4 regions of the Shewanella sp. Pdp11 genome follow, and region 1 is predicted to be linked to each of the others. Evidence: predicted binding sites of a transcription regulator. Region 1 holds the regulator's gene; each other region holds the start of a gene.
What was found. Region 1 encodes sigma-54, which starts transcription at its own class of promoters, with help from an activator protein. Its sites were predicted from a motif close to GTTGGCACGNNNNTNGNNT; they were not measured.
Positions count from the first base shown of each region.

Region 2: the regulator sigma-54 is predicted to act here: its motif matches at 4,963-4,981, upstream of glnA (glutamate--ammonia ligase).
Region 3: the regulator sigma-54 is predicted to act here: its motif matches at 2,953-2,971, upstream of AYJ58_RS10085 (DUF3192 domain-containing protein).
Region 4: the regulator sigma-54 is predicted to act here: its motif matches at 4,555-4,573, upstream of flgB (flagellar basal body rod protein FlgB).

Region 1 is NZ_CP015194.1:1,396,546-1,404,299, forward strand. It holds gene mgtE (magnesium transporter) at 1-207, opposite strand, end outside; gene AYJ58_RS06140 (HPr family phosphocarrier protein) at 468-743, opposite strand; gene rapZ (RNase adapter RapZ) at 730-1,584, opposite strand; gene ptsN (PTS IIA-like nitrogen regulatory protein PtsN) at 1,581-2,024, opposite strand; gene hpf (ribosome hibernation promoting factor) at 2,027-2,314, opposite strand; gene AYJ58_RS06160 (RNA polymerase factor sigma-54) at 2,343-3,821, opposite strand; gene lptB (LPS export ABC transporter ATP-binding protein) at 3,929-4,660, opposite strand; gene lptA (lipopolysaccharide transport periplasmic protein LptA) at 4,657-5,211, opposite strand; gene lptC (LPS export ABC transporter periplasmic protein LptC) at 5,198-5,758, opposite strand; gene kdsC (3-deoxy-manno-octulosonate-8-phosphatase KdsC) at 5,755-6,306, opposite strand; gene AYJ58_RS06185 (KpsF/GutQ family sugar-phosphate isomerase) at 6,306-7,283, opposite strand.
Region 2 is NZ_CP015194.1:248,468-256,221, reverse strand. It holds gene AYJ58_RS01200 (PrnB family protein) at 1-51, shown strand, start outside; gene AYJ58_RS01195 (aminotransferase class V-fold PLP-dependent enzyme) at 56-1,177, shown strand; gene AYJ58_RS21995 (YceK/YidQ family lipoprotein) at 1,357-1,542, opposite strand; gene AYJ58_RS01185 (TIR domain-containing protein) at 2,208-3,212, shown strand; gene glnA (glutamate--ammonia ligase) at 3,466-4,875, opposite strand; gene typA (translational GTPase TypA) at 5,908-7,719, shown strand.
Region 3 is NZ_CP015194.1:2,274,764-2,282,517, reverse strand. It holds gene AYJ58_RS10100 (DUF962 domain-containing protein) at 1,154-1,459, opposite strand; gene AYJ58_RS10095 (GNAT family N-acetyltransferase) at 1,443-2,090, opposite strand; gene AYJ58_RS10090 (DUF2789 domain-containing protein) at 2,239-2,472, shown strand; gene AYJ58_RS10085 (DUF3192 domain-containing protein) at 2,489-2,896, opposite strand; gene AYJ58_RS10080 (hypothetical protein) at 3,061-3,444, shown strand; gene AYJ58_RS10075 (Zn-ribbon-containing protein) at 3,444-4,217, shown strand; gene syd (SecY-interacting protein) at 4,373-5,023, opposite strand; gene queF (NADPH-dependent 7-cyano-7-deazaguanine reductase QueF) at 5,083-5,940, shown strand; gene AYJ58_RS10060 (LysR family transcriptional regulator) at 6,035-6,976, opposite strand; gene AYJ58_RS10055 (alkyl/aryl-sulfatase) at 7,100-7,754, shown strand, end outside.
Region 4 is NZ_CP015194.1:3,939,614-3,947,367, reverse strand. It holds gene AYJ58_RS17490 (FlgO family outer membrane protein) at 1-276, shown strand, start outside; gene AYJ58_RS17485 (LPP20 family lipoprotein) at 273-722, shown strand; gene AYJ58_RS17480 (flagella synthesis protein FlgN) at 863-1,288, opposite strand; gene flgM (flagellar biosynthesis anti-sigma factor FlgM) at 1,291-1,614, opposite strand; gene flgA (flagellar basal body P-ring formation chaperone FlgA) at 1,690-2,397, opposite strand; gene AYJ58_RS17465 (chemotaxis protein CheV) at 2,603-3,523, shown strand; gene AYJ58_RS17460 (CheR family methyltransferase) at 3,623-4,462, shown strand; gene flgB (flagellar basal body rod protein FlgB) at 4,606-5,010, shown strand; gene flgC (flagellar basal body rod protein FlgC) at 5,013-5,429, shown strand; gene flgD (flagellar hook assembly protein FlgD) at 5,454-6,224, shown strand; gene flgE (flagellar hook protein FlgE) at 6,306-7,667, shown strand.

The DNA of each region.
Region 1 (7,754 bases):
TATGTCGCCTATTTGTTCCTGATCGATAAGCTGCCACAGCACTTGTCTGGCGCTGGGTGGTGAGGATTCTAAGATCAGCGCGATATCAGAGGCGGCCATTTTTTGCAGCATGTTACGTACGTGCACAAACATGCCACTACTAAGCGCTTGGTTTAACTGGTCTAGACTATGTCCGGTGTGATCGTTTTCTGAATTATCTACGGGCATTTGTCCTCCATAGTTGTCCGCCACTGTGCGGCAAATTGGTTCGAGAGTGCGCTGCTTGGCGCAGGGCTGAGACTAGGCGGTTAAGACTAAGGTGAGTCGGCGGTAATGCTCGCTAGTGTAATCGCCTATGGTTCGTGCCGTCGAGCGACAAATGTGTCGCCAAGCTTTTGAAACGAGATGTGAACTGCACAAATACGCAGTGCTAAGTGTGATGTGTACTAATCTGAGTGCCTGTTTGAAACACTGAATATGAAATGAAACTAACAGGCTTCGTCAAACTTAGCGTCGATTAAGGCACAAATGGCATCCAGAGCGGGCTCAGCATCTGGGCCTTCGGCGATAAGTTTAATGGTTTTACCCATGCCAGTCTCAAGCATCAATAAGCCGAGTACGCTGGCGGCGGATGCCTGTTTATCACCTTGTATCAAGGTGATGCTTGCATCAAACTCGGATGCCAGTACCACGAGCTTTGTGGCGGCACGGGCATGTAATCCCAGTTTGTTACAGATGGTGATCTGACGTTCAAGCTTTGGCATTATTCAGCTCTCGATGGCGGGCATAAACCTTATGTTTACCGTTACTAAAGCGTTTAGCCAATTGCTCTGCGACGTAAACCGATCTGTGTTGCCCACCCGTGCAGCCAATCGCCACAGTTAAATAACTGCGATTGTTGCGCTCGAGGTGCGGCAGCCAAGTTTCTAGCAAATTCTCGATTTGCCAGATGAACTTATTGACCAGTGGTTGGCGATTTAAGAACTCAGCTACGGGCTCATCTAAGCCAGTTAATGGACGCAGCGCCAGTTCCCAGTGTGGGTTAGGCAGGAAGCGAACATCAAACATAAAGTCGGCTTCGGTGGGCATACCGTGCTTAAAGCCAAAGGACTCAAAGTTGATCACTAATTCTTTATCGACACTGCCGAGCAGAATTTGTCTCACTTGATCGCTTAAATCATAGATATTCAGGTTCGACGTATCTATGTAGTGATCGACCAGTTTTGACATAGGCTCGAGCAGTTTCCCTTCCCGTTTTATTGCTTCTTGTAAAGAGACTTGGCTCTTTGACAAAGGGTGCAAACGGCGAGTCTCGCTGTAACGCTTAAGCAGAATTTTATCGCTAGAATTGAGGAAGAAGCTCGTTAACTCAGTATCAGGAGGTAGGCTCGCGAGTTGTTTAACTAGAACCTTGTCCTGCTCTGGCATGTTACGCACGTCGACACTGATGGCGACGAGATCGTTACTGCCTTTGAGTTGCTCAAGCAAAGTGCCGATTAAGGGCAAGGGAAGGTTATCGACACAGTAATAGCCGAGATCTTCGAGTACCCTTAGGGCGACAGATTTACCTGAGCCTGAGCGGCCCGACACTATGACCAGTTTCATCCAGTGATTACCTGATAGAGTTCCGTTTCATCATGCGTCTTGCGTAATTGTTTTAATATTTGCTTGTCGCTCAGCTTTTCGGCCATGCAAGACAAGGTACTTAAGTGTTGCTGACATTGGTCAGCAGGCACCAGTAGTGCAAATAAAATATCAACAGGTTGCTTATCGATAGCATCGAATGCTATCGGCTCTTCACACTTAATGAGTATGGCAATGGGCTGATTTATATCGGTTAATCGACCATGTGGAATGGCGATGCCGTTCCCTATACCTGTGCTCCCCATCTTTTCGCGCGCCACTAGGCTTTCGAATATCTCTTGAGATGAGAGGGTCGGGTACTGGGCAGCGACTAAGTCGCTGATGAGTTCCAGTACCTTTTTCTTGCTGCCCGGAGTGGCGCAGGTAGTGCACTCCGGCCGCAGTATGGTACAAAGTTCCATTATTAGTGTTTTGTTAACTTCTCTTTGTGTTTAATAACCTGACGATCAAGCTTGTCAATCAGGGCGTCTATAGCGGCATACATGTCAGCATGCTCTGAAGTTGCAAAAACTTCACCACCGATAAGATTTATTCTCGCTTCGGCAATCTGTTGCATTTTCTCGACATTGAGCACAACGTGCACATTATTGATCTGTTCGAAATGGCGTTCAAGTTTTGAAAACTTTTCTTCTACATATGCGCGTAACGATTCGGTAATTTCGACATGGTGTCCACTCAGGTTTATTTGCATAGAAACGTCCTCCGATATCCACTGTAGGTTATAAACTTTTACGCTGATTAGAAGGCGGAATGAGCATAGCCTCTCGGTACTTCGCAATGGTTCTGCGGGCTACGTTGATCCCTTGTTCTGCCAGAAGTTGTGCCATCTTACTGTCGCTTAATGGTTTTTTCTGGTTTTCCGCTGCAACCAGTTTCTTAATGAAGGCTCTGATTGCTGTGGATGAGCACTCCCCACCATCGTCAGTTCCGACGTGGCTAGAGAAGAAGTATTTTAGTTCAAAAAGTCCCTTAGGGGTATGCATGTATTTTTGGGTGGTCACCCGTGAGATGGTGGACTCATGCATTTCTACCGCTTCGGCAATATCGTTAAGCACCATAGGTTTCATGGCTTCTTCACCGTATTCGAAGAAACCTTGCTGATATTGCACTATGCAATTCGCAACTTTAAGTAAAGTGTCGTTACGGCTTTCTAGGCTTTTGATAAACCATTTAGCCTCTTGCAGATGGCCACGAATAAATTGGCTATCGGCTTGGTTTTTAGTACTGCGCGCCATCGATGCATAATGTTGATTTACATTGATTTTTGGCATGCAGTCTGGGTTCAGTTCAACCACCCAGCGGCCATTCTTCTTCGACACAGACACATCTGGGATGACGTATTCGTCATCGTTGGGCGTAATCAATAAACCTGGGCGGGGATTGAGGGTTTGGATAAGCGCGATGCCGTCCCTTAACTCATCCTCTTTTAATTTAGTCTTACGCATCAACAATCTAAAATCGCGCGCGGCGATCAGATCTAAATGATCTTTGATCAACATGCGGGCATTTTCGAGGTGTGGAGTGTCAGCGGCGAAATGCGACAGTTGGATCAGCAGGCACTCGCTTAAATCGCGGGCGGCCACACCAATGGGATCAAAATGTTGAATGCGCTTGAGTACGGCTTCAACTTCGTCAAGCTCAACTTCAGGATTGCCCATGGCTTCGAGAATTTCTTCAGTGCTTTGAGTGAGATAGCCTTGATCGTCGATGGCATCAATAATGGCGGTGGCAATGGCTAAATCGGTTTCAGAAAACGGCGTGAGGTTTTTTTGCCATTCTAAGTGCTCATACAAGCCTTCACTGGTCTCACCTTGGAAGGGCATATCATCTTCACGACTGCCGCCGGGGCCAGAATTAGGGGAGGCAGTGAACACTTCATCCCAGGTGGTGTCCATGGGGAGCTCGTCGGGCATGGATTCTTTGGTTAAGGACTCTGCCGTGTCTATTGTGGAGCTGTCTTTCTCAGGCGGCAGAGTGCTCGATTCACTGAAATCCGTATCGGAAAGCGTTTGGTTTACAGGGTCTTTAGTGGCGTCGAATTGATCCTCTTCCAGCTCGAGAAGGGGATTAGAATCTAAGGCTTGCTGGATCTCTTGCTGCAGTTCTAATGACGACAGTTGCAACAGACGAATGGCCTGTTGTAATTGTGGCGTCATGGTTAACTGTTGACCCAGTTTGAGCTGGAGTGACGCTTTCATGTTACCGCTGATCCCTACGTTATTATTGTTGGATGAGGTCGCTTGTTATCATCTTGAGTGGAGCACAATGCTGGCACAAATTGCCTTCATTGGCTCCGCTTGATTAACTATAGCCTGAATTGTTCACCTAAGTACACAGCCCTAACTTGCTGATTGTCTAAGATCTCTGCAGGTGTTCCTTCGGCAATCAGGTTTCCGTGACTCACAATATAGGCATGTTCACACACATCTAATGTCTCGCGAACATTATGGTCGGTGATCAACACGCCAAGGCCTCGACTTTTGAGCTGTTCGATAATCTTTTTGATGTCGATAACTGAAATCGGATCGACACCCGCAAAGGGTTCATCGAGCAAAATGAACTTAGGATTTGCTGCTAACGCCCGTGCAATTTCGACACGGCGACGTTCGCCCCCCGACAATGACATGCCTTGGCTGTCACGGATGTGGGTGATGTGGAATTCTTCGAGCAGATGCTCGAGTTGTTCTTCCCTTTGCTCTTTCTTCAATTCTTTGCGCGTTTGCAGTACGGCCATGATGTTGTCATGGACGGTCAGCTTACGGAAGATACTGGCTTCCTGCGGCAAGTAACCTATGCCTTTGCGGGCGCGCAGGTGCATAGGATCCGCGGTTAAATCATCATCGTCGATAAAGATGTGGCCTTTATCGCTTTTAACCAGACCGACGACCATGTAAAAGGTGGTGGTTTTACCCGCACCGTTTGGGCCGAGTAGTCCAACAACTTGACCTGTCTTTACCGTTAGACTGACGTCTTTAACCACTTGGCGACTCTTATAACTCTTCGCCAGATTTTGTGCTCTTAGGGTGATTTGGGTCATTTAGAGTCCTGCTTTTTCACAGGTTTATCCGCTGGCGCGTCAGGTTTGGCATCATCTTGATAGTTTTCTGGCTGAATAATAGTGATCACGCGATCGTCACCACTACCTGTGCTCTCAGCAATCAATTTTTGCTGGATAATGTTATAGCGGATCACATTACCCGTCACTTGGCTACCCGCTTGATCTAACGAAGCTTGGCCTTTCAGTGTCAGGGTACGGCTTGCCATATCGTAACGAATTTCTTTCGCGCTCGCCGAGGCTGGACGGCCATCGTCTAACACTTGGTTGTAAGTTGCGGGGTTACCAGTGGCCACTAAAATTTTGCTATTTTCACCTTCGGCAGAAAATGCACGCAGTTCATTTGCTTGGATTTTTATCGAGCCTTGGGTAACTTCCACCGGACCAAAGAAGATGATCTGGTTGTTCTTGATATCTGCCGTTTGGCTCACTGCTTTGATTTTAACTTCCTGCTTTAGGTCGTCGACTTTAGCAAAGGCGCTCATGCTCATTATTAGCATTAGGCTGGCAAGTAATACGTTATTTTGCTTCATATGTTCCTACTACCTGACTGGTCAATTTCACTTCTTGCGCGTTGAGGTCGGCATAAAGGCCTTGGCCTTGAATATTAAAATCTTTCCCTGTGACGTAAATGGTACGGTCAGAGGTCATTATCATAGTATTGAGATCGAGTTCCAGATAACTGGTGGACAAGGTCTGGATCGGTTCTTCTGCGCTAATGGCATCAATAATAACATTGTTTTCGAGTACAACCTTGCCCGTTTCCTTGTTTAGCTTGCCCTGATCTGCACTGAGTTGCCATTGTGCTTTACCTTGGTCTGGATAAACAAGATAAACAGGTTGAGTAAAGAAAGTTTGATTCGTTGAATCATAATGTTCCATGTTTTTCGCCGTCACACGGCTATTGACTAGCCCTTGTTCATTGAACTCAACACTGCGCAGATCTTCAACGATGAAATCTGGGGTATTTTGATCTTTTACTCGGTTATCGGTATCACCGCTGTGTTTGTTCTGCACTTGCCAGTAAAGCGCTAGTGCGGTTCCAAAAAAAGCGATAATTGCGAGTGTCACACGACTCATATACTCATTCCATGGGCCGAAGTGAATTTATTTTGACTGAGTAGCAACAGATCTGTGAGTTCACGCAGTGCACCGTGCCCGCCATTGAGCGTAGTGACAAAGTGGGCGTGCTGACGCACATAGGGATGACCATCGGCCACACTGACCGCTAAACCGACGACATTCATCACGGGTAAATCGACAATATCATCACCGATATACGCTACTTCTTCCGGGGTGACACCATAGAGTGCGAGCAATGCTTCATAGGGCTCGAACTTATTATCTACGCCTTGGTAAATATGGGTAACCCCAAGGGCTGTCATACGGTTTTCAACGATTTTGGATTGACGTCCAGTGATAACGGCGAGATTAAAACCGCTGGTGAGTAGCGAGCGCACACCATAGCCGTCGCGTGTGTGGAAGGCTTTTAGCTCTTCGCCGCTATTGCTTAAGTAGATACGGCCGTCGGAAAACACTCCATCGACGTCACAAATCAACAGTTTAATCTTTTGCGCGCGTTGCCACACATCATCACTGATTGGGCCGTAAAATCCTTGCTGTGGCATTAAATGACTCCTGCTTTAACCATGTCTAGCATGTTAAGAGCGCCGATAGGATGGCGGTCTTTATCGATAACAATTAATCCGTTGATGTTTTTGGAATCCATCACTTGCAGCGCTTGGGCGGCCAATACATTATCCGTGATGGTCACGCAGTTACGGGTCATCACATCGGCGATGGGCGTTGTACGCAGATTCACTTCGGCATCGATAACGCGGCGTAAATCACCATCGGTGAAGATACCGACCAGTTTGCGCTGATCATCGATAATCGCCGTCATGCCTAAGCCTTTCTTGGAAATTTCGTACAGGGCTTCTGTGATGCAAATATCGTGGTTAACGAGCGGTAAGTCATCACCGCTGTGCATCACATCGCAGACTTTTAACAATAATTTACGCCCTAACGCGCCGCCTGGATGAGACATAGCAAAATCATCACGGGTAAAGCCTTTGGCTTGTAGCAGCGCAATGGCAATGGCATCGCCCATGACTAAGGTCGCTGTGGTGCTTGATGTTGGAGCGAGTCCCAGTGGGCAAGCCTCTTCTGGAACTTCAATACATAAATGTACTTTAGCTAAGCGTGCCATGTTCGATTCGGGTTTGCCTGTTACCGCAATAACGGGTACGCCCATACGTTGGATGACGGGCATTAAGGTGAGGATTTCGCTCGACTCACCTGAATTTGAAATCGCTAAAATCACATCGTTATCGGCTAATACACCGAGATCACCGTGGCTGGCTTCACCCGGATGCACAAAAAATGCGGGCGTTCCTGTGCTGGCGAGGGTGGCAGAAATCTTATTGCCGATATGGCCCGACTTGCCCATGCCCATGACAATCACTTTGCCTGTACAGTTGAGGATCAACTCGCAAGCTTCTGCAAATTCAGCCGAATCAACATATTGATAAAGATTGTCTAGGGCTGACTTTTCAATGTCGATAACTTTACAGCCCCATTGGCGCAGTTGTGATTTGTCTACCATGTCTATCTCTCTTTTTGCATTGTCTTTGTCGCCCCATGATGGGATTGGAATAGCACAATTTGGTACGCGATAAAGATGATATGTAATAGGCTTTCTGCCAAGTTTTAGTTTGTTTTCAGACGATTTAGCTTATGTCTCGTTGTGGTGAGTTTCCTAAAACAACAAAACAATTGCGGCAGGCTAGAGTGATTGATCTGACTCGTCAAGTTCAGCTGCGGCAGCTATGCATGCACAATAACCCGTTAAGCAACTGAAGGCCTTGAGCAATATCATCGTCTTTGTCGTTTATTTCAATGGATTTATCCCGTATCGCAGTGGAGATTACCGCACGGGATGCCTCGATTTCACACTCGTGTATCGACTTATCACACCTTAAAAGTGGACGAAGAGCGAGCTAAGTGCGAACGAATTAGCCAATATTGCCAATTCTGCAACTAGGTTGAAAACATTAAGTAACATTTTACCTATGCA
Region 2 (7,754 bases), 1.1 Mb from region 1:
ATCCGGACGCGTTATGATGAGATTAAGAAACTGAAAGAGAGTTTGAGATAACACTATGTTTGCAGACTATAAAAAGGACTTTTACCTCGCGGGTCCAGGATATCTATTGAACCATTCCGTCGGTCGACCGTTAAAATCGACCGAACAGGTCTTCAAAGAAGCCTTTTTTGCGCCTTGGCAGGAGTCGGGGCGCGAACCTTGGGGTCAGTGGCTGAGTGTGATTGATGATTTTACTTTCGCCTTATCTAAATTGTTTAACGGCCATCAAAAGGACTTTTGTCCTCAGGTGAATCTCTCCAGTGCGCTGACTAAAATCGTCATGTCACTCGACCGATTAAATCGCGAACACGCCGTTGTGTTAATGAGTGAGATTGATTTCCCCAGTATGGGTTTCGCCCTTAAAAAAGCACTGCCAGCCAGCTGCGAAGTACGTTTCATCCCTAAGGGGCTCGATGTCACTGACCCTAATGTGTGGGACGCGCATATCAGTCGTGATGTGGATCTGGTGTTTGTTAGTCATGCTTACTCGAATACTGGGCAGCAAGCGCCATTAGCCAATATTTTTACCATAGCCCGTGAGCGAGGCTGTTTGAGCTTAGTGGATGTGGCGCAATCGGCGGGGATTATTCCGCTAGATCTCGCGCGCCTACAACCTGACTTTTTAATCGGGTCGAGTGTGAAATGGCTCTGCGGCGGCCCTGGTGCAGCCTATCTTTGGATTAACCCTGCCATTTTGGATCGTTGCCAACCTAAGGATGTGGGGTGGTTTAGCCATGAGAATCCGTTCGAATTTGATATCCACGACTTTCGTTATCAGCACTCCGCAATGCGCTTCTGGGGTGGAACGCCTTCAATCGCCCCCTATGCCATTGCCGCTCACAGTATTCATTATCTGGCGGGTTTAGGTGTCCCCTTGCTGCGTAAATGTAATCAGCAGTTGATTGATGCTGTGGCGCAGGAGCTTGAGCATGAGTTTGTATCACCACGTGATGTTGAAAAGCGCAGCGGTACACTGATCTTACAGTTTGGTGAGCAACAACATAAAATCATGACGGCATTAGCGAACGCGAATATTAGTGTCGACGCCCGCAGCATGGGTATCCGGATTTCGCCGCATATCTACAACAATATGGCCGATATCAAGCTGTTACTTGATGTGATAAAAGCGAATCGCTAACTTAAATGATTTAAAATGGCTTGCTAGGCTAAGTTGTACTACGTAACTGCAACTAACAAGGCATAACTAACAAGACACAACACTCAGGGAGGCAAACCGCGACATGGTCGTTCCCGTATGCCGGCGTTAACTCACCGCCACACAGGCAACTTGAGGTTATTTATTGGGTGCGATCATGCTTAAATCTTATAGTCATAGCGGCAGACCATAGGTCGCGGGGTGTGGAGCTTGGGATCGCTGGGCGTGATCGCTAAATCTACGGGTAGCATAACAGTATCGACGATCAGCGCACTGCTCATATCAACGAGTGTCAGCGGGATGGTAAAGAGCAGCAAGGGCGGGGCCGCCAACGCGGAGATAATCATACACTCCTCGCCATTATCAACAGCCGTTTGCACACTTGAGAAAGAGTGACCCCAAGTTGAATCTTCCCCCATCCTCGACGTTATCGTTGCACATCCCGTGAGAGAACAGCACACGACCAACCAAGTCAACCAACGCATAACCACTCCATTGTTTATAGGTGAAAAACCGCATTGCTTCGGTATGATCTACTCACTTGATCAACTGAAAGCGTTAGTGATGTGGAACCAGATCTAGTTTCATTCGACGCCAACCTGTTCTGTTTCAACAGCTTGGCATTCTAACTATATGATTATATCTGTCAATTATTCATCAACAGAAACGAGATACAACCAAGCTCAATAACCTAGTTGTTAACGGCGACTATTGTTTTGGATAAGCATTAAACATGGAGGTTTGTATGCCTTGCCCTCGCAGAACTCAGATAAGTTTTGAACATACTCTTCAAAATCAGTCTCCACTTCCCTCACTGGCCATCTAGCTACTTTTATTACTTTCCTTAAAACTGCTTCAGTAAATATTCGCTTGAGGGTAGGCCGAGAGCATATTATGTTGCTGATTTAAAATGGATGGCTGGATTATTGTCTCTAGCATAAAAATCTGTGTGCTACCTAGTGGTGTAACTGTTTGATGGTGTTAGAATATCCCGCAGTTAAAAGGAGATTTTATGGCAAACTTGTCACGCAGAGATATATCTAGCTTAGAAAAATACTTACAGATGGAAGGTGGGCATCTGCTCGACTTCTCACATAAAACACTAGCTGATTTCTTCGATGATTATGGTATTGATATCAATGAGGAACAATACCAATTCGGGTCAGGTTCAAAGGCAAACAGAATGCGTGGCTTTTGGCACTTTAGTGATGAAGCAACAGTCGGGACAGTTCTCTTAGGTATAATTGATTACTACGATGAGAAGCGGGAGAACAGTTACTATGGCAGCCAAAATCATAGCGATGATTTACGTGCAAGATGTCTTGATATAGCTAATAGACTAGTAGCTGGCTCATACCGTGCTCAGAGTCATTTAAGTGCTCCACATCCACAGCCCTCGAGTACACATGCCTCAAATCCGACCAAACCATTCAGCCCTCCTCCTGTGCAACAACCGCATCAGCCATTCGTACCGTCCGCATCTGTCCAGCAACCTCCAAGTTCCCAGACACTGCTACAACCATCAATATTGTATCAGCAACCACAACAAGTGCTTCAACCGACCCAACAATTAAGCGATACACAGAAGGTATTTATTGTTCATGGTCATGATGATGTTTTGAGGTTGGAGGTTGAGAACTTTGTTCGAACTGTCGGATTAAAGCCCGTCGTGTTGATGAATCAAGCGAGCGGTGGTAATACTATCATCGAGAAGATTGAAGAGCATGGTGCAGTTGACTACGCAATAGTGCTATATACGCCTTGTGATGAAGGACGGAAAAAGGGCACTGAAGAACTGAATGGCCGCGCTCGCCAGAATGTTGTGTTTGAGCATGGCTACTTCATCGCTCGCCTAGGTCGGAAGAAAGTCTCAGCAATTGTTAAAACAGGTGTTGAGATTCAGAATGATATTCAAGGTGTTGTCTACATCAGTGCTGAACTTGATTGGCAGACACAATTGCTAAAAGAGTTTAAGAAAGCCCGCATAACATTCGATGCGGACGCTTTATTTGTTTAGGACAGCTAAGTTGGACACCCAACCTTAATGGCGTGGTCGTTACCTTTTTAGCCCTGCTTGGATTAAGCATTAAATAAGGAAGTTTGTATGCCACGTCCTCGCAGAATTCAGATAAGTCTCAAATTCTGTGTTACATCTATCGCCATGACCATTGTTATCTTCAAGATACAAAAAAGCCCCAACAGCAAAACTGTTGGGGCTTTTATACTTTACGCATGCATTTATACAGTAAGTAATTACATGTCGTTAGCCATTACAGGCTGTAGTACATTTCAAACTCAAGTGGGTGAGTAGTACGTGCTACACGCTCAGCTTCAGCTGTTTTCAGTACGATATAAGATTGGATGAAATCTTCACTGAACACGCCGCCTTTTGTCAGGAACTCATGGTCAGCTTGCAGATTTTCAAGGGCGTTTTCTAATGACGTTGCCACTTGTGGGATTTCAGCCGCTTCTTCTGGAGGCAGATCGTACAGATCTTTGTCCATCGCCTCACCTGGGTGGATCTTGTTTTGGATACCGTCAAGACCCGCCATCAGCAGCGCTGCGAAACCTAAGTATGGGTTGGCATGTGGATCAGGGAAGCGTGCTTCGATACGACGGCCTTTAGGGCTTGGTACCACTGGAATACGGATTGATGCAGAGCGGTTACGGGCAGAGTAGGCCAACATAACAGGTGCTTCAAAGTGTGGCACTAAACGCTTGTAAGAGTTAGTGCTTGGGTTAGTGAAAGCGTTCAGCGCGCGAGCGTGCTTGATGATACCACCTATGTAGTACAGCGCCGTTTCACTTAAACCTGCGTATTTGTCGCCAGCGAACAAGTTAACACCGTCTTTCGCCAGAGATTGGTGAACGTGCATGCCGCTACCATTGTCACCAACGATAGGTTTAGGCATGAAAGTCGCCGTCTTGCCGTAAGCGTGTGCCATGTTGTGCACTACGTACTTCAGAATTTGGATTTCATCCGCTTTCTTAGTCAAAGTATTGAAGCGAGTAGCGATTTCGTTTTGACCTGCAGTCGCCACTTCGTGGTGATGCGCCTCAACCACTTGGCCCATTTCTTCGAGCACCAAACACATAGCGCTACGTAGGTCTTGTGATGAGTCAACCGGTGCAACTGGGAAGTAACCGCCTTTAACAAATGGACGGTGACCAGTGTTGCCGCCTTCGTAGCTAGTCGCTGAGTTCCAAGCCGCTTCTTTAGCGTCGATCTTAACGAAACAACCTGACATGTCAGTACCGAAACGGACATCGTCAAATAGGAAGAATTCTGGTTCTGGTCCAATCAATACAGTATCTGCGATACCAGTAGAGATCAGGTAAGCTTCTGCTTTTTTAGCGATTGAACGTGGGTCACGGTCGTACCCTGTCATTGTACCGGGTTCAAGAATGTCACAACGGATCAGCGCTGTGGTTTCTTCGGTGAAAGGATCCAGTACGAATGTCGTTGGATCTGGCATCAGTACCATGTCTGATTCGTTAATACCCTTCCAACCTGCGATAGAAGAACCGTCAAACATTTTGCCGTCTTCGAAGAAATCAGCATCTACCTGATGAGAAGGAATAGATACGTGCTGCTCTTTACCTTTAGTGTCGGTAAAACGTAAATCAACGAACTTAACTTCTAATTCTTCAAGTTGCTTTAAAACTGATTCAACTGACATTCTCAAGCCTCCGGTAGGGTAAAGGGATGCCCCTTCTATAATCTTTTAACTCAAGTGATTTATCTTGAGCCAAACTTACGAGCTATATAGCGATATCCATGCCAATAATTTAAATTACTGATTAACATGGTTTAAAATCTTTGCTGCACTTAATTGGATTCCAGTTTGCACCACTTTGGTGCTATTGGTTGAGGCATTTTGGTGCATTCATCCATTTTGGTGCGCACTGAATTGATTCATGCAAAGCTAAGTTTCAAAGCATAAGGTTCAAAGCACTAGTATGCATCGCTTATGTGGCAGTGAGATGGCAATCGCGCCTTGGCTCACAGGGACTACATAAGGATAGCGGCACTGAATCCAGTACCTATTTCAGCACTATTCTGGACTATTTTCTCTGGGCGATTTCACCGCCGCATAGTTGTCATAAAACCACGCTAGTCTGTTCAACTATGCCATGCATTCTCAATTCAATAGTGGTTTATTATCATATTATTAGGAAAGAGTTCGTTCTCATGTGCGAAATGTCTTTGCTGTTCACAGGCCAAGTGAAATCAGTGATGCGTAATAAAGGTATTGCGTGACAATGAAGTGAGTCTTAAAGGCATTCAGTTTTCGCGGTCATAAATGCCAATATCAACGCCCAGTTAAATCTGCGCTAGAAATTATTGCTGTTTCACGTCGAGATGATTTTGTCGCGGGAACATCAATTTGATTGATGTTTAAATCAGCAGAAATACTTTGCGTCTAGATTATGAAAAATAGTAAATTCAGCTGTTTAACTCGGATTTTTCCTACGAATATGGCAATTGAACAGTGCTTTAACTGTGGCATTAGCGGATTTCACTCAATGGAATATTGGCAGGAATTAGCCAAGGATCGGCGGATTGTTTTATAAGTGTTCAAAAATAATCCTGTGCGCCAAGGCCGCTCTGGAGTAGAATGACCCGCTTTTTATTATGGTGGGTCGAGTCGGGACACTATAACGAATTACTGAAATATCCCTATTTTTGTTTGATGGTAAGAGGTTTATCCGTGCTAGAGAATTTACGTAACATCGCCATTATTGCACACGTTGACCATGGCAAAACGACCCTGGTAGACAAGTTGCTGTCACAGTCAGGCACCCTTGCAACCCGAGGAGAAGCTACTGAGCGGGTGATGGACTCCAACGATCTTGAAAAGGAACGTGGGATCACGATTCTGGCAAAAAATACTGCCATCAAGTGGAACGACTACCGTATCAACATCGTTGATACCCCTGGCCACGCCGATTTCGGTGGTGAGGTTGAGCGTGTTCTGTCTATGGTTGACTCAGTATTATTGCTAGTTGATGCCGTTGACGGTCCAATGCCACAAACTCGCTTCGTAACGAAGAAAGCGTTTGCTCAAGGCTTAAAGCCAATCGTTGTTATCAACAAAATTGACCGCCCAGGCGCGCGCCCTGATTGGGTTATCGACCAAGTATTCGACCTGTTCGATAACTTAGGCGCAACTGACGAGCAGTTAGATTTCCCAATCGTTTACGCTTCAGCGTTAAACGGTTTTGCAACTTTAGATCCAGATGTTGCAAGTGAAGACATGACGCCGCTGTTCCAAACTATCGTTGAAAAAGTATCATTCCCTGATGCTGACTCAGAAGGTAGTTTCCAGATGCAAATTTCGCAGCTGGATTACAACTCATACGTGGGTGTTATCGGTATCGGCCGTATCAAGCGTGGTAGCATCAAAACTAACCAACAAGTCACTATTGTTGGTGCTGATGGCAAAACCCGTAACGGTAAAATGGGCCAAGTATTAGGTTACATGGGTCTAGAGCGTACTGAAGTTGAAGTTGCTAACGCAGGCGATATCGTTGCTATCACTGGTTTAGGTGAGTTGAAAATTTCTGACACTGTCTGTGCTGCTGGCGCTGTAGAAGCGTTACCGCCATTATCAGTTGATGAACCAACTCTGACCATGACGTTCCAAGTCAACACTTCACCTTTTGCGGGTAAAGAAGGTAAGTATGTGACTTCACGTAACATTCTTGAGCGTTTACAACAAGAATTGGTCCACAACGTGGCACTGCGTGTTGAAGAAACTGAAAGTCCAGATCGCTTCCGCGTATCAGGCCGTGGTGAATTGCATTTATCAATCTTGATTGAAAACATGCGTCGTGAAGGTTACGAGTTAGCTGTATCACGTCCAGAAGTTATTCTGAAAACCATCGACGGTGAATTGTGTGAGCCATTCGAAACGTTAACTGTTGACGTTGAAGAAGAAGATCAAGGCACAGTGATCGAGAAGTTAGGTACCCGTAAAGCTGAAATGAAAGACATGCAGCTTGATGGCAAAGGTCGTGTACGTATCGACTTTATTATCCCAAGCCGCGGTTTAATCGGTTTCCAAACTGAATTCTTAACAGCGACTTCTGGTACAGGTCTAATTTACCACTCGTTCGACCATTACGGTCCACACAAAGGTGGCGATATCGGTCAACGCGCTAACGGCGTATTGATTTCTAACGCAACGGGTAAGGCTCTGACATTCGCACTGTTCGGTCTACAAGACCGCGGCCGTCTCTTTATTGGCCACGCTGCTGAAGTATACGAAGGCCAAGTAGTTGGTATCCATGCTCGCTCAAACGACCTGACAGTTAACTGTCTGAAAGGTAAGCAGCTGACCAACATGCGTGCTTCAGGTACTGACGAAGCGCAAGTGTTGACTACGCCAATCACAATGACACTTGAGCAAGCGCTTGAGTTCATCGATGATGACGAATTGGTTGAAGTAACACCTAAGAGCATCCGTGTTCGTAAGAGACACTTGACTGAAAACGATCGTAAGCGCTTTAACCGCGGTTAATGCCAGCCTGTTGATTCAGGTGGCACACCCTTAAG
Region 3 (7,754 bases), 880 kb from region 1:
AAATAGTGAGCTTAACTGATGAAAAATAGACTAACCGGCTGATATAAATAAAAATAATAACCAAAGCCAAGACATAACCACCCCTTTAACTTACAAATTACTTACATACTTGTAAGAGATCTCTTACACGGAGGATGGCAATTCGAATCAAAAGTAAGCAAACGCTAAATTTTCTCCCCTGAAGAACTTATGCATAAACCGCTATCGCTCAAAGTTCGACAAGCATTCTGCATGACCAAAACACAGTCAACACAGAGAGTAAATCATTGGGCAATAAGAGGAGTAGACTGGTAAACATGCTTTACGGTGAGAAGTCTTTAAGCAGAGTTAAGATAAAATCTGTGTGAATAGCGTTATAGCTTCTTGGCAAAGCGAGATTAATGCTGAAAATGAACCAAAGAAAAGGGCGCAACTAAAGTGCGCCCCATTTATCCTTTGTAAGCCGTCCTGCTCGATTTGTGCTCCCTGCACCATCCATGCGTCTGCTTGCGTCCTGCGTCGTCCCTGTAATTCCTTTTCGTCCCTGTGTATCAAACTTGCGTGAGATAACACTCAGTCCTTTGACCTGTAAATCCATTTTACAGAGCCTGTCACTTCCTATGACTTCTTCCTATTGCATCCTGCAAAAATTTTTCTTCCATAGAGTAGTACAAGCTGTTCACCCTTATACTTTATCCTTGTCTCGACACATCCTGTCTCGAGTTCATGCTTAATCCTTAAGCGTGTCCTGTATTCTTCCTGAAATTCATCATCCTGACGATACGACTCACTGTCTCTAATCATCCTTGAAAAGCAATCCTGCTTTTCCTTAGCCTATCCTAGGCGAATGACAGTTTTCCTACCGTCAGCGATTTCAACCATGAAATCTTAATTCGTTGCTTCTTGCGTCCCTTTGGCCTGTTTCGCTTTCCTTGCTATCCATTTGCTTTGGCCATGAGTGAATTCTACGTTAACCATGACTTTTTTGTTCGGCTCAAAGAACGGACTACAAAAGAAATTACGACCGAACAGGAGAAAAATAAACACAAACTAATGATTTAATTAAAAATTAAACCAAGAAGAACAAAAAACAATCAAAAAGAAAACATTATGTCCTACAGCGTTTGTAAGCGATCTCTCACACGGGTATGGGCATCTCACTCGGGCGGCTTTTTTAACGCTTAAAAAAGCCGCGGATCATCTGAGCAAACATCACCCAATCTGCCATAAAACTGTAAAAGGGATACTGAAATGTCGCGGGTCGATTCTTCTCAAATACAAAGTGTCCCACCCACGCAAAACCGTAGCCAACGAGCGGAATAAACCAACATAGCCACCAGGCTTGTGAAACCAAGGCAATGCCAATAAGCAGCAAGACTAAACAACTGCCAACAAAGTGCAATTGCCGGCAAGTCGGGTGCTGGTGTTGGGATAAATAGAAAGGATAAAAATCGGCGAACCGTTTATAAGAGTGAGTCATCTTGTTGAACCGAATAGAATAATAACTGACCATGGACACTGCCGATATTGAGCTCGCCTAAAGAGACAAAGTCATGCTGGGTAAATAATTGCAGATGACTCTCCTGAGCGACAAACACACCAATGCCATCCAAATCCGGCTGCTCATCACACCAACTCACTACCGCTTGGACTAACTTATGTCCGAGTCCTTTATGCTGCTCGTTCGGTGCAAGGGCGATAAACTGCAAAATACCGCAGTGCTTACTGGGTAAGAGTTCGACAATACTGGACTCTTTTTTCATCAAAGCTTGGGTCGATTGCCAGCCCGTACCTAACAACATCTTTAAGCACCAATGCCAGTAACGCCCTTCTCCCAAAGGCACTTCTTGCGTTACCACACAGGCTAAACCAACCAGTCTGTCATGGTCGAACAAACCTATGAGTGCTTGTTTTTGTTGCCATAACGTATTGAGTTCTTCGCGGATCGCGGCGCGCAGTTTTTGCTCGTAAGCGGCTTTATCTGAGGTGAAAAGTGAATCGACAAAAAAAGGGTCATCATGGTAAGCGTTATAGAGGATAGAAGCGGCAATGCGTAAGTCTTCCGCTGTCAAATAGACTGCACGGCAGCCTTCCAAGGTCTCATTATCCATTATTAGTATTCCTTGACTTAGCTCACACTTTTATGAGTAACAATTAATTTACCAAGGAAACAGAAAAGTGCAAATTTTAATCATAGATTGCATTTTTCAATCAGGCGTTTACTCTAAACGAAGGCACTATACTGAAAAGGAAATAATGATGGATACTACGCCAGTAGACTTAAGCCACTTATTCGAGCAACTCGGTTTAGACAGTAGCGATGAAGCCATAGCGCAATTTATTGCAACCCATGATATCGACCATCACATCCATCTAAGCCAAGCGCCCTTTTGGACCCCTGCTCAAAAGAGCTTTATCATCGAAGGCCTAGAAGCTGATGCTCAATGGACTGAGCCCATTGAGCAACTTGATACTCAGCTACGTAAATTATAAAACAAAACTCGCGGGGTTAAATTTTGCTGTAAGCCGTTTCACCCCACCCCACTAAGGCATTGTTGCTCAGCACAATAGGTGTGCATTCGTCCTTGGTGGTTTTTCCATCGCCATTATTACGCTGGGTACGATAAAACAACACTAAGACTTCTTTATTCGATCCACCTTGTTGAGCACTTTGTTGAATGTAGGCTTCACTAAAATCAGCGGTGCCCATTAAGATCATCACTTGGTCTTTGGGCATCCCTAAACTCAGTTTGGTTAAGTTAGTACGGTTTTTATCCTGCACTTTTTCCCAAGATTCGCTGCTATCCCAACCCGATTCGCCATCACCGACATTGACCACACAGCCGCTAAGACCTAAGCTTGCAAGCCCTAAAAACGTGATGGCGATAAGTTTGTTATTCAATTTATGGTTAATCATGTGACATCCTATGTGATTATTATTTTTGCTTAAAAAAGCGATTTAGGCAGGACAAGAAGCAAAATAGATGCCAAATGACAACACACTGTTTTTAAATGAAAAAACTTACACGACCTTTTGAGATTAGTTTAAATCATTCAACAAATTAAGGAATTTTGCTAATTATGAGTCCACTTGACCAAGTATTGGCTGCGGCACGTGCGCTCGAGGCCTGCGGTAAAGTACCGAGCCTTGCCTTAATAAAAACCCGTTTAGGTAGCAGCCTACCTTTACCTATATTGATCCAAGGTCTACAGCAATTTAAATCTATGCCTAAGGCGGATCGCGAGCGTTTAGCCGAGTTGCAAGCCATCAGCCCGACAACCGAAGCCACTGCAACTAACGATACCTTGACGCTTGCACTGCTTGCCGAGCGTCTGCAGATACAACAGACGCATTTTGAACGTCATGCTGAGCAGCAAAAAGCAGAAATAATGCAATTGAAAAACGAACTGCTTGAACTTAAACAACGCATCAACTTATTAGAATCCCAAGGAAAAACCGCTTAATGTTTGTCACTGAACTGCGTTTTGAATGCTTCGCCGACACCACTATCTCTGCCGCCGAAAAAGCCATTAATCAGCTCCTCGAAGCCTATCGAGCTAACGGCCAAATCTTAGGGCGAGAATTTGCGGTCGCCTTTAATGACGGTGAGTTTAGAGTGCGTTTACTGATGCCAGAGAAAAGCAGTTTAGCGCATAAATATCACAGCCCTTGGGTCAAAAAAGCCTTAGTAGAGTTAACCGACGCTAAGCTACTCGCGCCGCGGGAAAAGTTTATCGGTCAGGACATTAATTCTGAGGTCAGCAATACCGACACACCGAGCTGGCAACTGCTGTATACCAGCTTTGTACACATGTGCTCGCCCCTGCGCAGCGGCGATAATCTACTGCCCATTCCCTTATATCGACTTCCAGCAACCTTTAATGGCGATCACAAACGCATTATCCGTTGGCAGAGCGAATGGCAAGCCTGTGACGAGTTACAAATGGCGGCGGCCACCAAAGCAGAATTTGCCGCACTCGAGGAATTATCGAGTCCAGACAGTGATTTATTTCGTAGAGGTTGGGATTTGCGCGGCCGTATCGAATATCTCACTAAAATCCCGACTTATTACTACTTATACCGCGTCGGTGGCCAAGATTTAGCCTCAGAAAAAGCGCGGCCTTGTCCACGCTGTGGTAGTCATGATTGGAAACTCGATGAACCTTTATTGGATATGTTCCACTTTCGCTGCGAGCCTTGCCGCATAGTATCGAATCTGTCTTGGGATCATCAGTAACATCATTTTATCCCGCCAAAGACCTCAACCTAAGAATCAGCCATGCTTAGGTTGAGCGTTCACGCTCAAACTCAGTGTGGTAGAGCGTTCACACTCTGGCTAAACGTGGTTGAAGGCTAAGAGCTCGCCGCAAGATAGCGTCAAGCTCCCGCCAACTAGCGTTTACCGAAGAGGTTTTGCCACATACGTTTAAAGCTGGCAAAAATCCCCGGATGTTCTAATGCGGGCATAGGCAGTTCTTCATGTTTAACGGGCGGTGCTATCCGTGGTGATAACGCCCCAATAAATTCCGCTAAACTTGGCGACAATTGCTGGGTGGGGATCTCACCTGGAAGCTCTATCCACACGCTGCCATCACTGTTGTTGATGGTGAGCATTTTATCGCCCTCATCTAACAAACCGATAAACCACGTCGGTGGCTGCTTGAGCTTTTTCTTCATCATTAGATGACCAATCAGATTTTGCTGCAGGCAAGTAAAATCATCCTCATTCCACACTTGCAGTAACTCACCCGTGCCCCATTTTGAGTCGAACAATAACGGCGCAGAAAAATACTGACCGTAAAAATGATTAATTTCCGGCCACAAAGTCAACTCAAGCGCATGCTCAACATTGGCAAAACTGCCTTCGACTTCGCGTTTCACCGGCTGCCAAGAAACCGCTTGATCAAGATCAGCATGAAATTCGCCTTGAATACACACAGAAGGCTCACCCTGTGGGTAATAACGCGGTAGTTCACCTAAACTCGTTAGGTAAGCTTGATGATAGTTTTGCAAAAATTTATCGAGTGCGAGCAGACAAGACACTTAAGCACAATCCAATTTCAGGTATAATGTGCGCCTATTTTGACATGGAAACAGTATTGATGACACAGAATCACGATCCCTATAGTGATGCGCAAGCGCTTGTTGGCCTGACTTTAGGTAAAGCCACAGACTATCAAGCCGAGTATGATGCGTCGCTGCTGCAAGGGGTTCCACGCTCACTAAACCGTAATGCTATTGCACTGACTGGGACGTTACCGTTTCATGGTGCCGATATCTGGACGGGTTATGAGCTGTCTTGGTTAAATGCTAAAGGTAAGCCTATGGTGGCCATAGCTGAATTTCATTTAAGCTATGAAAGCCTGAACCTGATTGAGTCGAAATCGTTCAAACTGTATCTCAATAGCTTTAATCAGACCAAGTTCGATAGCCTAGATTCACTGCAAAAAACCTTAGTCGCAGACTTAAGTCAATGTGCCCAAGGTGATGTTAGCGTTAAAATCATCGAACCAAAAAGCTTTGGCATTCAGCGTATTATTGAGTTACCAGGCACGTGTATTGACGATCTCGATATTGAAGTCAGCGATTATAGTTTTAATCCTGATTACTTGGAAAACAGCACGGACGATAAGCAAACGGTTGCGGAAACGCTTAATTCAAACCTGCTGAAATCCAACTGTTTGATCACTTCGCAACCCGACTGGGGCAGCGTAATGATCCGTTATCAAGGACCTAAAATCGATCGCGAGAAACTGCTGCGCTATTTGATTTCTTTCCGCCAACATAACGAGTTCCACGAGCAATGTGTCGAGCGGATTTTTGTCGATTTGAAGCGTTTCTGTCATTGCACTAAATTAACCGTTTACGCCCGCTACACGCGCCGCGGTGGTTTAGATATCAACCCATATCGCAGTGACTTCGAGCAACCTGGTGAAAGCCACAGACTCGCAAGACAATAATTAACGCCCATTCGACTAGCAAATTTCGAACTAACGTTTAGCACTGAGACAAAACCAAGGTTAAAAACCGACACTAAGCTCTGAATCACTAGCCCTAGTTGCTAACAAGATTCAGAGCTTTTTCATTTACTGTGCTCGCACTGGCATCGAGCAATAAGTTTCGAAGCCATTGATGACTCGGGTTTTGGGTGTATTTACTGCTCCACACCATATACAAATCAATGGGTCTTGTTTTCAGTGGCATAGGTAAAATTTGGATGCCGAACATCTCGGCGTACTGACTGGCGTACCGCAAAGGCGCTATACCTATCGCCTCACTTTTGCCTACGGTAGCAAACATGCTCAATAAGGATGACTGCTCACTATACATCCTGCGCCTTGGCAACACGCCTTCGGTAAACAAATCCCCCGCAGTAAGATTAAAACGCCGCATATTCAAAAAGACGTGTTTCTCCTCAAAATACTGCTCATGGGTGATGGTGCCTTGGATCCGAGGATGCTGCCGACTGACGATACACACTAAGGTTTCGGTGAAGAGTAACTTGCTCGAGAGCAAACTTTGCTGCGCGGGTTTAATGTCTATCGCCACCGCAACCCGCTCAAGCAAGATATCGCGATATAAATCAGCCTCCTGAGGTGGTGATTCACGGAAAATTACTTCAATGTCCGCATCCTGCAATAACGCCTGCACACCGGTTTGTAGCGCTTCGATAACCGACTCATTGGCATACACATAAAAGCGCCGCTGGCTACACTTTGGGTCAAAATGCTCAAACCCTAGCAATACGGTTTCAATATCTGCCATCGGCTGCTCAAACTTACGGTACATTTCCCGCGCTACCGCTGTCGGCTCAATTCCTCGCCCAACCCGATTAAACAATGACTCCCCGACCCATCCCCTGAATCGGCTGATCGCATTACTGACTGAAGACTGAGTTAAATCCAGTTCATCAGCCGCTTGGGTGAATGAACGAGTACGGTAAACCACCATAAACACGCGCAATAAGTTTAAATCTAACGGCTTTTGTGTCGGCATAAGGGAAAGCACTCATTCACAATATGAATATTACAACCCAAGCTAACTCGAGTTATCTAAATACACAAGCTGTCTATACTCAAACCATCAACGACACTATCTCTCTTATCTGTAGGTAAAATTATGCAAAAATCTTTGATGACATTGAGTATTATCGCAACGTTCTCCCTCAGCGCGACAGCGGCAGAACACGAGCATGAACATATCAGCCTGCACTATCAGGGAAAGCCTGCGACCCAGCAAACTACTGAGGTCAACAAGGCCACAGCAGCCACTCTAAATTACACAGATAAAAAAGCCTTTGAAGAGTTCTCTAAGAATCTCATCGCCGAACTCGATGAACCAACAGCCGCCATTTTGCGCACTGAATTTAGCTTTATCGGCGACAAAACCCCAGACACAGTCAACCCCTCACTCTATCGCCAAGCCCAGTTGAATATGGTGTCTAACGGCTTATACAAGGTCACAGAGGGGATTTACCAAGTTCGCGGTACTGACTTGTCGAACTTAACGCTTATCCGCGGTAAAACGGGGTGGATCCTTTATGACGTGCTGCTCACCAAAGAAGCGGCAAAGTTATCATTGGAATTTGCTCTAAAAAACTTGCCAGAGGGTAATGACTTACCTGTGGTCGCTATGATTTATTCCCACAGCCATGCGGACCATTTTGGCGGTTCCCGCGCCATTAAAGACATGTACCCTAAGGTAAGAGTCTATGGTTCAAATAACATTACCAAAGAAATTGTCGACGAAAATGTTCTCGCCGGTAATGCCATGA
Region 4 (7,754 bases), 2.4 Mb from region 1:
TTGACGCGAGATTGGCAACAATTGTCGAAAAATCTTCCCGTTGAGCATCTTGTCGTTTCGACTATGAGCCCAGTTACCAATGGTATGGCGATCAATACTCGGATTGTGAATATAAGTAACAATCGCGTGGTATCGGCCTCTCAAACTTTTGTGACTCAAAAAGAGTTGGCAAACTACATGCAGCCATCGGAGCAAATTGTGTCACAAAATGGCGTCTTATATCGTCAGGCGAGTCCAGGCATGAATGAAGTGCGTGTTTTAGGAGATGGAAAATGAAACGCTACCTGTTATTTATTGCGGCGCTAATGCTAACTGGCTGCGCGGCTAAAGATAGATATGTGCAATGGGAAGATGTGCCGCCGCCGAGTTTTCCTAAGTTAACGGCCATAGGATATGCGCCTTTAGCGACTCAACCGGCTAAAGAGCAATCACAAAGAGTGTTGATGGCCATGCAAGCATCAAAAATTGTGGCCTACCGTGAATTAGCGGAACAAGTATATGGGCAGAAAATAACGGCAAACAGCAGTGTCAGTGATTGGATGTTGACGGACGATAATGTTAAAGCATCGGTTTCTGGCGTGATCCGTGGGGCGCGGGTCGTTAAGAGTTATCCGGCTGGCGATCATTATGTTACTGAGTTAGAACTGGATTTTTCACGGGTATGGGCACTGTATCAACAACAGAGCCGTCCACAGCGAGTGAAAGAAGTCACGTATTTCTAGTCATTTCTACATGACTCTATTGAGCCGCGAACTATACGAGTAGTATGCGGCTTTTCTATTTCTGCAAAGTACTAAAGTTTAATCTTTAATCAGAGCAGAGCTTAGAAGCTGGAAATACAGAGTAGGAATTGATGCGCCTGTTAGGCTTTTAAATCATTACCTAAACTTGAGATAGTTGAGGTCTTGCCTTTATCGTTATACGTAAGGCTGGAGGCGTTTCTGCTGGCTTGTAAAGCTTGAGCGAAGCGATTGAGACTGGCTAAATTCATCTCAATTAAACTGGCATTTTGATCGTTCAATGCTTTGCATTCAGTTAATGCGTCTTTGACAACGGCCATTTTATGTACGAGTTCGGTTTGCTGAGTGAGTTGAGACTTATCAGTGTGGTTTGCCAAAATGTCATCATTAGTTTTGAGTTCTTTCAGACATTGTGATTTTTCGTTAGCAAGAGAAAGCAGTAAATCGGCGTTTTGGTCAACCAAAGCGCCTTTTTCCTTGAGTATGATTTGCTTAAGAACAGCCAAATGGGCGTGTTGTAGATCTACCAGTTTAGCTATTTCAGTCATAGTTACTCTTTATTCAAGTCATTAAGTTCGGCTTCAAAACTTGCAATATTGGCAGCCAACTTTTCAGGGTCAATTTTATAGCGGCCTTCGGCGATAGCCTGTTTAATTTCGGCCACTTTCTTTTGATCAACTTCAGGAAGGCTCGCCATTTTAGTCTGAGCTCCTTGCAGTTGTTGCGCTTGCGCTGTAATCACCACTGAGTCGGTTCTTTGTGGTGTTGTCGATTTTGTGGCAACTTGAGCAGATTGATCGCTGCTAGTTTTAGTTGCACCTGAACGAACTTGTGCGGTCGTTGCAGTGTTGAGTTTGCTAATATCAATTGCCATTTTCGGCTCCAGCGTCGTGTGTACGGGATTTCTTAACTGGGGTATCGGCAGCTTATAAAAAAGCTTTAGATTATTTTACATTCTTACTTCAACTTCGCCAATGCCCGTGACTATAGCATCTAGTTCTTTGTTTGAACTGCTATTTTTGACTCTGATCCGATCGCCTTTATTGCCATCTTGTAGGGCTTCGCCTACTGTTTTGAGTTCGAATGAGTTAGAACGAACATAAATAGATACCGAGTCGTTTTTACACACGAAGCATAAGTTATTGCTCAATATAGGATAATCCTTCGAGACGCGTCGTTTGACTCGCACACCAGCTAATTTACTTGGGTCATCAAATTCAGCGCCCCGTAAACTATTTTGCTCAATGTAACGGATTTCAACTTGGCTAGGGGAGATGAGTTCGCCAGGCGCTAAGGTTTCAGTTGAGACAACAACGGGGAATAAAATATCCACTCTAACCGAGATATAAATTTGCCAAGGGTAAGCGAGCTCTTGCGTATCGCAGCTGACTTTTAGGGTGTTATTACGGCTAATTTCCCTGTCACTCGCCAATTCAACCTTAATCGGCGACGAGCATTGTGACGGCAGCATTCTTGCGTCAACTAATTGCGGCGAAATATCGACTTTGGCATTAGTTGGCACAGATATTTTTTCTGAAATAAGCGCTTTAGCTAATTCTGAGATGGCCGATACGGTGGGAACAATAGGCTCTGCACTCGCAAAAGCGGGCATGAAGAGGGTGAAAACACTAAAAAAACAGACTAAATTTACTTTCATAATGAAGAGACTAGCTTGTAACGCCAGAATGCACCTATACTTTTATCAAGTTCGAAGCTGACCACTGTAATAATAATTTGCATCACTGTCAGAAGATTGACTCAGTTTCGACTATGTTTATCGATAGATAAGACGTAAGCAATTAATATGCCTATACTCAAACGAGTCATAGGGCCGTACATAAACAGAACAACAAGGCAGAGTTATGTCGAGTATTCTTGATTCAGTCAACAAACGAACCCAGCTCGTTGGTCAAAACCGTTTAGAATTGCTGCTTTTTAAGTTAAACGGTCGTCAACGGTTTGGGATTAACGTGTTTAAGGTGAAAGAAGTACTGCAGTGCCCACCACTGACCACTTTGCCTAAACTTAATCCTTATGTAAAAGGTGTCGCGCATATTCGCGGTACGACTATTTCAGTTATTGATTTGAGTGCGGCAACAGGCGGTAGACCTTTAGCGAGTACTGAAAACTGCTTCATCATTATTTCTGAATATAACCGCAGCGTTCAAGGCTTCTTAGTCAGTTCGGTTGAGCGGATTATCAACATGAATTGGGAAGCGATTATGCCTCCTCCTCAAGGTGCGGGTCGTTATTCTTATCTAACGGCTGTGACTGAGATTGAAGGTGAATTGGTTGAAATTCTCGACGTTGAAAAAATCTTAGATGAGATTTCACCGGTTAAAACTGCCATCAGTGAAGAAGCTAATGAAAAGCTGACCCTCGACAGAACCCAGCATTATCATATTATGGTTATCGATGATTCTGCCGTGGCGCGTAAGCAGATTATTCGTTCACTCGAGTCATTGAACTTACAAATTGATACCGCAAAAGATGGCCGAGAAGCATTAGATAAGCTCAAAGAAATCGCCAAAGAAATGGACAATGTTGCTGATGAAATCCCTCTTATTATCTCAGACATTGAGATGCCTGAGATGGATGGTTATACCCTGACCGCGGAGATCCGAGATGATCCTAAGCTCAAGCATATTAAAGTGGTACTGCATACGTCGTTAAGTGGAGTATTCAATCAGGCAATGGTTCAAAAAGTGGGGGCCAATGACTTTATCGCTAAGTTTAATCCCGACGAACTGGCTGCTGCAGTGAATAAGCACTTAAGTTTGTAAGTTCAGTAGTTAGTACCTATATATGCTTTACGCTATAATCTCGACTTTGTAACATGATGGTTTCGCACTGATTTTGGTGCTTGCAATAGGATTTAGGATGTGAATGTGCCAAATAAATCACTCGCTGAGGCTGAATATAATCAATTTAGATTGTTCTTAGAGCAACACAGCGGCATCGTACTGGGTGAAAATAAGCAATATCTGGTGCGCAGTCGTCTTGCTCCTTTAATGGGGAAATATAACCTGCCATCCTTATCCGATGTGGTTAAGCATTCGATGAAGCCAACGGAACGTGCGCTTCGGGCAGAAGTGATTGATGCTATGACGACCAATGAAACCCTGTGGTTTCGTGATCGTTATCCATTTGAGTTATTGCATAACGTTTTGTTACCTGAGTATAGTCGTTTAGGTCGTCCACTTAAGATTTGGTCGGCCGCGTGTTCGTCTGGGCAAGAACCCTATTCACTGGCGATGACGATTCTTGAGTATCAACAAAAGAAGCCTGGTGCACTTGCTGGTAGTGCTTCGATTCAAGCTACGGATTTATCGCCTTCCATGTTGGAACGCTGCAAAAATGCTGAGTACGATAGCTTGGCATTAGCACGCGGTTTATCCGAAGAGCGTAAGCGTCAGTTTTTTGATGCTTTGCCTTCAGGCAATATGAAGTTAAAGGATAATGTTAAGCGTTTAGTGAACTTTAGAGCACATAATCTGCTTGAAAGTTATAGCTTACTTGGTAAGTTCGACATTATTTTTTGCCGCAATGTGCTGATTTATTTTGCGCCTGAGGCAAAGGCAAAAATTTTGCGGCAATTCGCTGCCGCTCTTAATCCAAAAGGCATTCTATTTCTTGGTGCTTCCGAATCTATCGCTGGTTTAACGGACGAGTTTGATATGGTCCGTTGTAACCCAGGGATTTATTACCAGAAAAAGACTTAAGTCTACAGCTTTAAAGAAAATTACCGACATTTGTCGGTAATTTTTTACCCATCACTTGCTTATCCTAATTGTTATTTTCATTGTCTCCTGATGTTGGCACATGAATTGCTTTGTTTCCGTGAGTAACACGAGGAGGCAATTTTATGGCGATCAATTTTGATAATGCACTGGGTGTGCATCAGTACACTCTCGGTATTAGAGCGCAGCGAGCTGAAGTCATTTCGAGCAATATCGCTAACGCCGATACGCCACATTATAAAGCCCGCGATGTTGATTTTTCTGCGGCAATGCAGGCCGCACGAGGCCAACAGCAGCAGCGTAATAGTCTTGAAATGCAAGAGACAGACAAGCATTTTGGACTTGCTGAGTTGACGGGGCAATTTGTTAAGTTCCGCGTGCCAAATCAACCTGATACCGGTGATGGCAATACCGTTGATATCCAACAGGAACAATCGGCATTCATGCAAAATGCTCTTGAATATCAAATGTCATTAGGTTTTTTAGACAGTAAGTTTAGTGGCATGAAGAAAGCGTTGAGAGGGGATTAATCATGAGTTTATTTAGCATATTTGATGTTGCTGGCTCGGGAATGTCGGCTCAATCGGTCAGGTTGAACACCACTGCGAGTAACATAGCTAACGCTGATTCCGTCTCGAGTAGCGTAGATAAGACCTATCGTTCCCGTCATCCTATTTTCGAAGCTGAAATGGCCAAAGCGCAAAGTCAGCAACAAGCCTCTCAAGGTGTGGCGGTAAAAGGCATTGTTGAAAGTGATAAACCACTACTAAAAGAATACTCGCCCGATCATCCGATGGCGGATGCGGACGGCTTTATTTATAAACCGAATGTTAATGTCATGGAAGAAATGGCAGATATGATTTCTGCTTCGCGCTCATATCAAATGAATGTTCAAGTCGCTGAAGCAGCTAAGTCTATGCTGCAACAAACACTTGGGATGGGTAAATAACATGTGTTACTTAGGAGGTAAGCTGTGAGCCTCATTAATCAAATTAACCAAGCATCGGCGCAGACGGCTCAAAATAAGAGTCAATCAAATGCTGTGACGACCAACTCATCAACCAGTTCAACGGGTAATCCGTTTCTTGATGGCATACGACTGCCAAAAGATTCGATAGTACCGGAAGCGAAAAGCCAACAATTAACTCAAGATGATTTTTTCTCGTTATTAAGCCAACAGTTATCGATGCAGGACCCTTTTAAGCCCGTCGACAACGACCAAATGATTGCGCAGATGGCATCATTTTCGACAGTTGATGGTATCAGTAAGTTAAATGATGAAATAGTTAACTTAAACAGTGTTATGACGTCGAGCCAAGCACTGCAGGCATCGGGACTCGTTGGTCGCAAGGTGTTGATCCCAACTGATACTGGCAATATTTCAGCTGAAAGCCCAACGATGAAAGGTGTGGTCAGTACCCCTAATAAAATTCCAGAGATTACTGTGCGTGTTGAAGATGAGAAGGGCCAAGTTGTGACCACCTTTAAAGTCGATGGCAGTGACGGTGGTAACGTCGATGTGAACTGGGATGGTTTAGATAAAGATGGAAAACCTGTGACCGCAGGCAACTATACGATTAAGGCGAGTGGGTTAGTTGATGGAAAATCCCAAGAACTGCCTGTTTCAACTTATGCCCATGTGACCAGTGTCTCTCTTGGTACGGCCAGTACTGGCGCCATTCTCAACTTGAGAGGCGGTATGGGGATCAAGTTAACCGATGTGTTAGCTGTGTCTGAAACTTAAATTTATACAAGATAATTTTTTAGAATCCGAATTGGGCGTTAGTTGTCCGCAATTGAATAGAGTCAAAAGTAGAGGTGAATTATGTCGTTTAACATTGCATTGAGTGGCATTTCTGCCGCACAGAAAGATTTAAACACCACGGCGAACAACATTGCGAATGCGAATACCATTGGCTTTAAAGAGTCGCGTGCTGAATTTGCGGATGTTTACGCTAATTCTATCTTTTCAAATTCTAAAACTGCTGTCGGTGGTGGTGTTGCAACGAGTCAAGTCGCCCAGCAATTCCATCAAGGCAGCTTACAGTTGACAAGTAATTCACTCGATATGGCAATTAAAGGTGGTGGTTTTTTTGTCACTGCTTCTGAAATAGGCAGTCTTGACCATTCATTTACTCGAGCAGGGGCATTTAAAGTCGATTCAAATAACTACATGGTTGATTCTGCTGGTAATTTTTTGCAGACATTCCCTGTGGATAAAGATGGTAATTCGACATCGGTAAGTTTGACTACAGCGAAACCAGTGCAGATCCCGGATACTGCAGGTAGCCCTGTAAAAACTGAAAATGTCAGTTTACAAATGAATCTAAATGCTAAGGAAAGTACCCTTGACCCTGCTGCATTCGATCCTCTAGACCCTAAGACGTACAATAATGTTACTTCAATGACAATGTATGACTCACTCGGTGAGCCACATATCATGACAACCTATTTTGTTAAGCCTAATGATGCCTCTTATAATGGAGAGAGCAATTGGGTGGCTTATTACGCTATTGATGGTAAACAAGTCGATTTAGCTGGTGCTGCTGGTACTTATCAAACGGATACTACGGGCGATGGTAACCCTGACTCAACCGGTACAGCGCAAACAACTAGCGGTTGGAAGGGCTCTGTACTTAAGTTCAATTCTGTTGGTGTCTATACCGGTAGTGATCCAGCGGTCGTTAAGACTGAGACTTTAGGTGTGGGTGGTGCAGGCGTTTTAGGTGCTGGAGCGGATGGAACTCAAGACTTAACTATTAAGTTTAATGCGCCAACGCAATATGCTGCTCCTTTTGCGGCAACAGAGTTAACACAAGACGGTACTACTGTTGGTCGTTTAACTAACGTTGAAATTGGTGCTGATGGTTTAATTACTGCAAGTTACTCGAACGGTTCAACTGTGCCTTTAGCACGGGTTGCCTTGGTTCGATTTGCTAACGAACAAGGTTTAACACAAGTGGGTAATACGTCGTGGAAAGCCAGTTTGAATTCTGGCCCGGCTCTTGCTGGTGAGGCAAACAGTGGTACTTTTGGTAGCATAAGTTCATCGGCGTTAGAGCAATCGAATATCGATTTGACCACTGAACTGGTCGATTTGATTTCGGCGCAGCGTAACTTCCAAGCGAACTCTCGTACCCTTGAAGTGAACAACACACTGCAACAAACCGTATTACAAATCCGCTAATCATTACATTGTTTGACTAAGTGTTGCCGCCAGTGGCAACACTTAGCCTTTATCCTGCTATCAATTCACTTCATTTCCTTATTCTTC